DNA from 2 places in the Cellulosimicrobium sp. JZ28 genome. Region 1 is predicted to be linked to the other one. Evidence: riboswitches for the same ligand, from Rfam matches in the RefSeq annotation. Region 1 holds a riboswitch; the other holds the start of a gene.
What was found. Region 1 has a riboswitch for thiamine pyrophosphate ahead of BJP59_RS07590 (ECF transporter S component). Riboswitches for the same ligand answer to the same signal wherever they lie in the genome.
Positions count from the first base shown of each region.

Region 1 (3,307 bases):
CGTGGGGCCGTGCGCGACGACGCGACCGGTGTCGTCGAGCACGAGCGTCGCGGTCGGGAGGGTCCCGACGTTGTCGAGGCGGTGCTCGACGAGCACGACCGACCGGCCGGGGGTGTCGGGCGTGTCCTGTCCGGGCGCCCGGACGAGCCTGCCCACGAGCGTCCCGACCTCGTGCGCCGCGGCCGGGTCGAGGAACGCCGTCGGCTCGTCGAGGACCACGAGCTCGGGGTCGGCGACGAGCGCCGCCGCGAGGGCGACGCGCTGCGCCTCGCCCCCCGACAGCGCGTGGGTCGGCCGGTCGTGCAGGTGGTCCGCGCCGACGGCGGCGAGCGCGGCGGTCGCGCGGGCGTCCATCGTGCGCGGGTCCGCCGCCCGGTTCTCGAGCGCGAACCGCAACTCGTCGTCGACGCGGGCGAGACAGAGCTGGTCGCCCGGCCGCTGCTGGACGAGGCCGACGCGCGCGGCGAGCGCCGCCGGGGTCGTGTCGCGCGGGTCGACGCCCGTCACGCGCAGGTCCCCCGCGACGGAGCCCGGCAGCGTGTGGGGCACGACGCCGACGAGCGCGCGCAGCAGCGTGGACTTCCCGCAGCCCGAGGGGCCCAGCACGAGCAGCCCGGTGCTCGCGGGGACGGTGAGGGTGAGGTCGTCGAGCACGCGCGTGCCGTCGTGGCCCACGGTGACGGTCAGGCCGGCGGCGGCGACGGCGTCGGGCACGTCGCCGGGCACGGCGTCCGGCGTGACCTCCGGTGCTGCGGTCGGTGCCTCAGCCACGGCGGTCGGCCCCGATCGCGAAGGCGTCGAGCGCGCCGGTGCGGGCGAGCGCGTCGCCGAGGAGGCGCGCCGCGATCCCGCACAGCACGACGCACGAGACGACCTGCACGCCGAGCCGGAGCATCGCGTAGTCCTGCCCGATCCAGCCGAAGCGGACCGCGTTGAACGCGTACGTGAAGAGCGCCGCGCTCACGCCCGACGCGACGAAGACCCACCAGCCGTAGCGGCGGTATCGGGTGAGGGCGAAGGGGATCTCGGCGCCCACGCCCTGGACGAGCCCCACGAGGACGAGCAGCGGGCCGGCGGGCGACGCGAGGAAGACCACCTCGACGAGCGCCGCGAGCGTCTCGGTGAGGACGCCGACGCCCGGCTTGCGCACGATGTACGTCGCGAGCGGGCCGACGACGATCCACGCGCCCGCGAGCACGTTGGCGGCGAGGTCCGCGAGCGGTCCCATGGCGAGCTGGAGCGGGGCCCAGAGCTGCACGAACGCCCAGTAGACGAACCCGAACACGACCCCCAGCACGGCGACGAGGACGGTCTCGTGGAGGGTGAGGCCGCGGCGTCGGGCACGGCTCGGGGGAGTGGCGACGGCGCGGTCCCGAGGGGCGGGCGTGGGACCCACGCCGTCGGGTCGGTCGTCGGGCGTGGCGGTGGGCGGGGTCGCCCGGGGCGGCGTGGTGCGGGGCTCGGTCATGCGCTTCCCTCCGTCGGGCCCCCGGGGCGAGGGGTGCACGACGGCGCGCCACCGCCGCCCCCGCGCGGACGGCACGCGCGGGGCACGGGCACGAGCGCGCAGGGGACGGTGACGTCCGCCCTGCTCCCTTCGCTGGTACGAACCAGATCAGGTTCCACGGGTCTGCAGGAGGGACGGGTGTCCGGCCTGCACTCTCAGCGCTCGTGCGCTCCCCGGGGGCGTTCGGCCCGACCCTAGGGCCTGGACGCCCGCCGGACAATCCCGGCGTCTCACCCACCGGGACGCCCGGCCGCCGTGAGAAGGTGACGGCGACGAGGCGCCCGCGCGGACCCGGGTACGGGCTCCGACTACGAGGAACGAGGCAGTGCGCATGACCCGAGACAACGACCCCGCCGCGGTCGCCGAGCTGGACCGCCTCGACGAGGCCGTGCGGAGCGCGCCCGCGGGCGACACGTCGGCCCAGATCGCGCTGTGGCGGCAGACGGTGCACCTCGGCACGTGGTTCTTCATCGCGCGGGGGTCCGAGGACCAGCCGCGTCCGTACGCCGTCGCTGCGGACCAGGGGCCCATGATCTGCCTCTACAGCAGCGCCGCGCGCGCGGACGAGGCGGCCCGGGCGCTCGGTCTGGCGGACGACGAGACAGGCGCCGTGCCGTTGCTCGGGGTACCCGTGCCGGCGGCGATCGACTACGTCGCGTCCTTCGGCGCGGCCGGGGTCGTCGGTGTCGCGCTGGACCATCCGCGCATCGGCCACCACATCCCCCTCGGGAACCTGGCGCTGCTCAAGGCGTGGTCCGCCGACGAATGACCCGCCCTTGACAGCTCGTTCGAACGTTTGTTCGAATAGCGCGATGCGGTGGGACGGACAGGCGCTCGGCGCGGACGACGGCGCGCTCCCCGGGCTGGAGCGGGTCGGCCTCGTCCGCAGCGTGCGCACGCCCGAGTTCGCGGGCATCACGTTCCACGAGGTCACCGCCAAGAGCGCGCTGTCCAAGGTGCCGGCGATGTCGCGCATGCCGTTCCGGTGGACCGTCAACCCCTACCGCGGGTGCAGCCACGCGTGCTCCTACTGCCTCGCGCCCGCCACCCCGGTGCTGCTGGCCGACGGCACGCAACGGCCGATCGGCGAGCTGCGTGTCGGCGACGAGATCGTCGGCACCGCCCCGCACGGCGCGTACCGGCGCTACGTGCGCACCCGGGTGCTCGACCGCTGGACCACCCGCAAGCGCGCCTACCGCGTGACCCTCGCCGACGGCACGCGCCTCGTGGCGAGCGGCGACCACCGGTTCCTCACCGAGCGCGGGTGGCGGCACGTCGTCGGCGGTGCCGGGCACCGTGCCCGCCTGGCGCTCGGCGACGTGCTCGTCGGGCCGGGCGCCGCGGCGCTCGCGGACGGGCGGCCCGTCCTCGACGGCCAGGACGTCACCGGCGGCGAGGCGCTGCGCGTCGACTCGCTGGAAGCACTCGACGGGCCGGGGGAGACGACGGAGCTGGTCGACATCACGACCGGCACGCGCGACTTCGTCGCCGCGGGGGTCGTGAGCCACAACTGCTTCGCCCGCCCCACGCACCAGTACCTCGACCTCGACGCGGGCGAGGACTTCGACCGGGAGGTCGTGGTCAAGGTCAACGTCGACGACGTGCTGCGGGCCGAGCTCGCCCGCCCGTCCTGGGCGCGCGAGGCCGTCGCGCTCGGCACCAACACCGACCCGTACCAGCGCGCCGAGGGGCGCTACCGCCTCATGCCCGGCATCATCGACGCGCTCGCAGGGTCGGGCACGCCGCTGTCCGTGCTGACCAAGGGCACGCTCCTGCGCCGCGACCTGCCCCTGCTCGTCG
Region 1 is NZ_CP017660.1:1,652,381-1,655,687, forward strand. It holds gene BJP59_RS07585 (ABC transporter ATP-binding protein) at 1-771, opposite strand, end outside; gene BJP59_RS07590 (ECF transporter S component) at 764-1,468, opposite strand; TPP riboswitch at 1,574-1,693, opposite strand; gene BJP59_RS07595 (hypothetical protein) at 1,839-2,276, shown strand; gene BJP59_RS07600 (Rv2578c family radical SAM protein) at 2,320-3,307, shown strand, end outside.

Region 2 (3,307 bases), 880 kb from region 1:
GCGCGCCGCGTCCTCGAACACGCGGATGAACTCGCGGCCGATGATCTTGCGCTTGGTCTCCGGGTCGCTGTGCCCGGCGAGCGCGGTGAGGAACCGCTCCTTCTCGTCGCGGATCACGAGGTTGACGCCCGTCGCCGCGACGAAGTCGCGCTCGATCTGCTCGACCTCGCCCGCGCGCATCAGCCCGTGGTCGACGTGCACGCACGTGAGCTGGTCGCCCACCGCGCGCTGCACGAGCGTCGCGGCGACGGCGGAGTCCACGCCGCCCGAGAGGGCGCAGATGACGCGCGCGTCGCCGACCTGGGCGCGGATCGCCGCGACCTGGTCCGCGATGACGTTGCCGGGCGTCCAGTCCGGGGCGAGGCCCGCGCCGTCGTACAGGAAGTGCTCCAGCACCGTCTGGCCGTGGGCGGAGTGCTTGACCTCCGGGTGCCACTGCACGCCGTAGAGGCGACGCTCGCGGTCCTCGAACGCGGCGACCGGCGAGCCCGACGACGTCGCGAGGACCTCGAAGCCCTCGGGCGCGCGGTGCACGGCGTCGCCGTGGCTCATCCACGTGGTCTGGTTCTGCGGCGTGCCGTCGAGCAGCACGCCCGCGGCGCACACCTCGACCTCGGTGCCGCCGTACTCGCGCAGACCCGTCTGGGCGACCTCGCCGCCGAGCGCCTTCGCCATGGCCTGGAAGCCGTAGCAGATGCCCATGACGGGCACGCCGGCCTCGAACAGCGCCGGGTCGACGAACGGGGCACCCGTCGCGTACACGGACGAGGGGCCGCCCGAGAGGATGATCGCGGCCGGGTCCTTGGCGAGCATCTGCTCGACCGTGAAGGTGTGCGGCACGATCTCGGAGTAGACCTTGGCCTCGCGCACGCGGCGCGCGATGAGCTGCGCGTACTGGGCGCCGAAGTCGACGACGAGCACGGGCCGCGGGGTCGAGGCCACCTCGGCGGTGGTGGGGGTGTCGGGAGCGGTGGCGGGTGACGTCACCCGTCCAGGATAGTCGCCGTGCGGCGGGGCTCGTCCCGCGTCTCAGGCGTCGGTGCGCGCCTCGGCGCGCGCCGCGACGCGCGCCGCGACGCGCTCGCGCAGGGCGCGGGCCGCCGCTTCCGGGTCGCTCGCCGCCGTGATCGCGCGCACCACCACGATCCGGGTCGCGCCCGCGTCGAGGACGGCGTCGAGCCGGTCCGCGTCGATCCCGCCGATCGCGAACCAGGGCGTCGCGGGCCGGGTCGCCGCGACGTCGCGCAGCAGGTCCAGGCCGACGGCGGCCCGCCCCGGCTTCGTCGGGGTCGCCCACAGCGGGCCCACGCAGAAGTAGTCCACCGCCGGGTCGGCCTCTGCCGCGGCCGCCTGCGCGGCCGAGTGCGTGGACCGGCCGAGCACGGGCCCCGCGCCGAGCAGCGCCCGCACGGCCAGGACCGGCAGGTCGCCCTGGCCCATGTGCACGACCGGCGCGCCCGTGACCGACGCCACGTCCGCCCGGTCGTTCACGGCCCACAGCGCGCCGTGCTCCGTCGCGACGCGCGCGACGAGCTCCTGGAGCTCGAGCTCGCGCGCGACGTCGAGCGTCTTGTCGCGGAGCTGCACGACGTCCACCCCGCCCGCGAGCGCCGCCCGCAGGAAGTCCTCGAGGTCGCCGCGCTCCTCGCGCGCGTCCGTGCAGAGGTAGAGCCGCGCGTCGGCGAGCCGGGCGCGTGCGGCGTCCCCTGCCGACGGGGCGGGAGTGGCCGGGGTGGTGGAGGTCTCGGAGCTCACCCGCGGGAGCCTAGCCTCGGCGGGCCCACGGCAGGAGGTACTGTGGCCGACAGCACGGGAGCCCCGCACGGGGCTGAGAGGGCGTCGCCGCCGACCGTCGAACCTGATCTGGGTCATGCCAGCGAAGGGAGCGCACATGAGCCTGTCCGTCCACCCGTCCGCGGGTGGCTCCGTCGTGCCCGACGGCGCGCGTGACGTCGTCGTCGTGGGGGGCGGGATCGTGGGTCTCGCCGTCGCGTGGCGCGCGGCGCGCGCGGGCCTGACCGTCACGGTGCTCGACCCGGCGCCGGGCGCGGGCGCGACGCATGCCGCCGCGGGGATGCTCGCGCCGGTGACCGAGGCCGACTTCGGGGAGGAGGCCGCCCTGCGGCTCCACCTCGCGGCCGCCGCGGCGTGGCCGGCGTTCGCCGCGGACCTGCGCGCGGCGACGGGGGCGGACGTCGGGCTGCGGATCGCCGGGACGCTCACCCTCGCCTACGACGCGGACGACCTCGCGCTGCTCCGCCGCGTCCTCGCGCTGCACGCCGCGCACGGTCTCGCGTCGCACGAGCTCACCGTCGCCGACGCGCGCCGCCGCGAGCCGTACCTGGGCCCGCGCGTCGCCGGGGCGGCGTGGGCCCCCGCGGACCACGCGGTCGACCCGCGCGCGACGCACGCCGCGCTGCTCTCGGCGGTCGGCGGGCGCGACGCCGCGGGTGCGGGCTCGGCCACCGGGGCGCGCGTCGTCCGCGCGTCCGCGACCCGGCTCGCGCTCGATGCCGGGCGCGTGGTCGGCGTGCACGACGACGCCGGCCGGCTCCACCGCGCGGGTGCGGTCGTCGTCGCGGCGGGCTGGCAGTCGGGCGCCCTCCTCGCGGACGTGCCGGGCGTCGTCGTGCCCACGCGCCCGGTGAAGGGTCAGACGCTGCGGCTCGACGCCGGCCCGGACCTCGCGCTCGAGCACGTCGTGCGCGGGCTCGTGCAGGGTCGGCCGGTGTACGTCGTGCCGCGCGACCCCGAGCCTGCCGGCCCGCGCGCCGGGCACCGGGAGGTCGTCGTCGGGGCCACCACCGAGGAGAACCCGGACGACCGCCGCGCCACCGCCGGCGGCGTCTTCGCGCTCCTGCGGGACGCCCGCGCCCTCCTGCCGGGGATCGACGAGGCCGCGCTGGTCGAGGTGACGCCGCGGGGCCGCCCCGCGACCCCGGACAACCTCCCGCTCGTCGGGCCGACGGACGTCCCGGGGCTGCACCTCGCGACGGGCCACGGCCGCAACGGCATCCTGCTCGCCCCGCTCACGGCCGACGCCGTCGTCGCCGGGCTCGGCAGGCTCCTCGCGCTCGGCGGGAGCGAGCACGGCGACGACGTCGCGACCGCCCTCGCCACCGCCCGGACCGACCGCTTCGCCCGCACCGCCACGACACCGAGGTGAGACCCGTGACCGCACCCGCACCCACCGCGCTCGTCAACGGCGAGCCGTACCCGCTCGACGGCGACGTCGACCTGGAGCGGCTCGTCGCCGCGCTCGTCCCCGCCTACGTCGCCGACGGCACGCCGCAGGGCGTCGCGGTGG
Region 2 is NZ_CP017660.1:775,136-778,442, reverse strand. It holds gene guaA (glutamine-hydrolyzing GMP synthase) at 1-987, opposite strand, end outside; gene thiE (thiamine phosphate synthase) at 1,030-1,755, opposite strand; TPP riboswitch at 1,800-1,902, shown strand; gene thiO (glycine oxidase ThiO) at 1,892-3,166, shown strand; gene thiS (sulfur carrier protein ThiS) at 3,172-3,307, shown strand, end outside.
Region 2: it holds a riboswitch for thiamine pyrophosphate, as region 1 does, so the genes downstream of both, thiO (glycine oxidase ThiO) here and BJP59_RS07590 (ECF transporter S component) in region 1, are expected to answer to the same signal.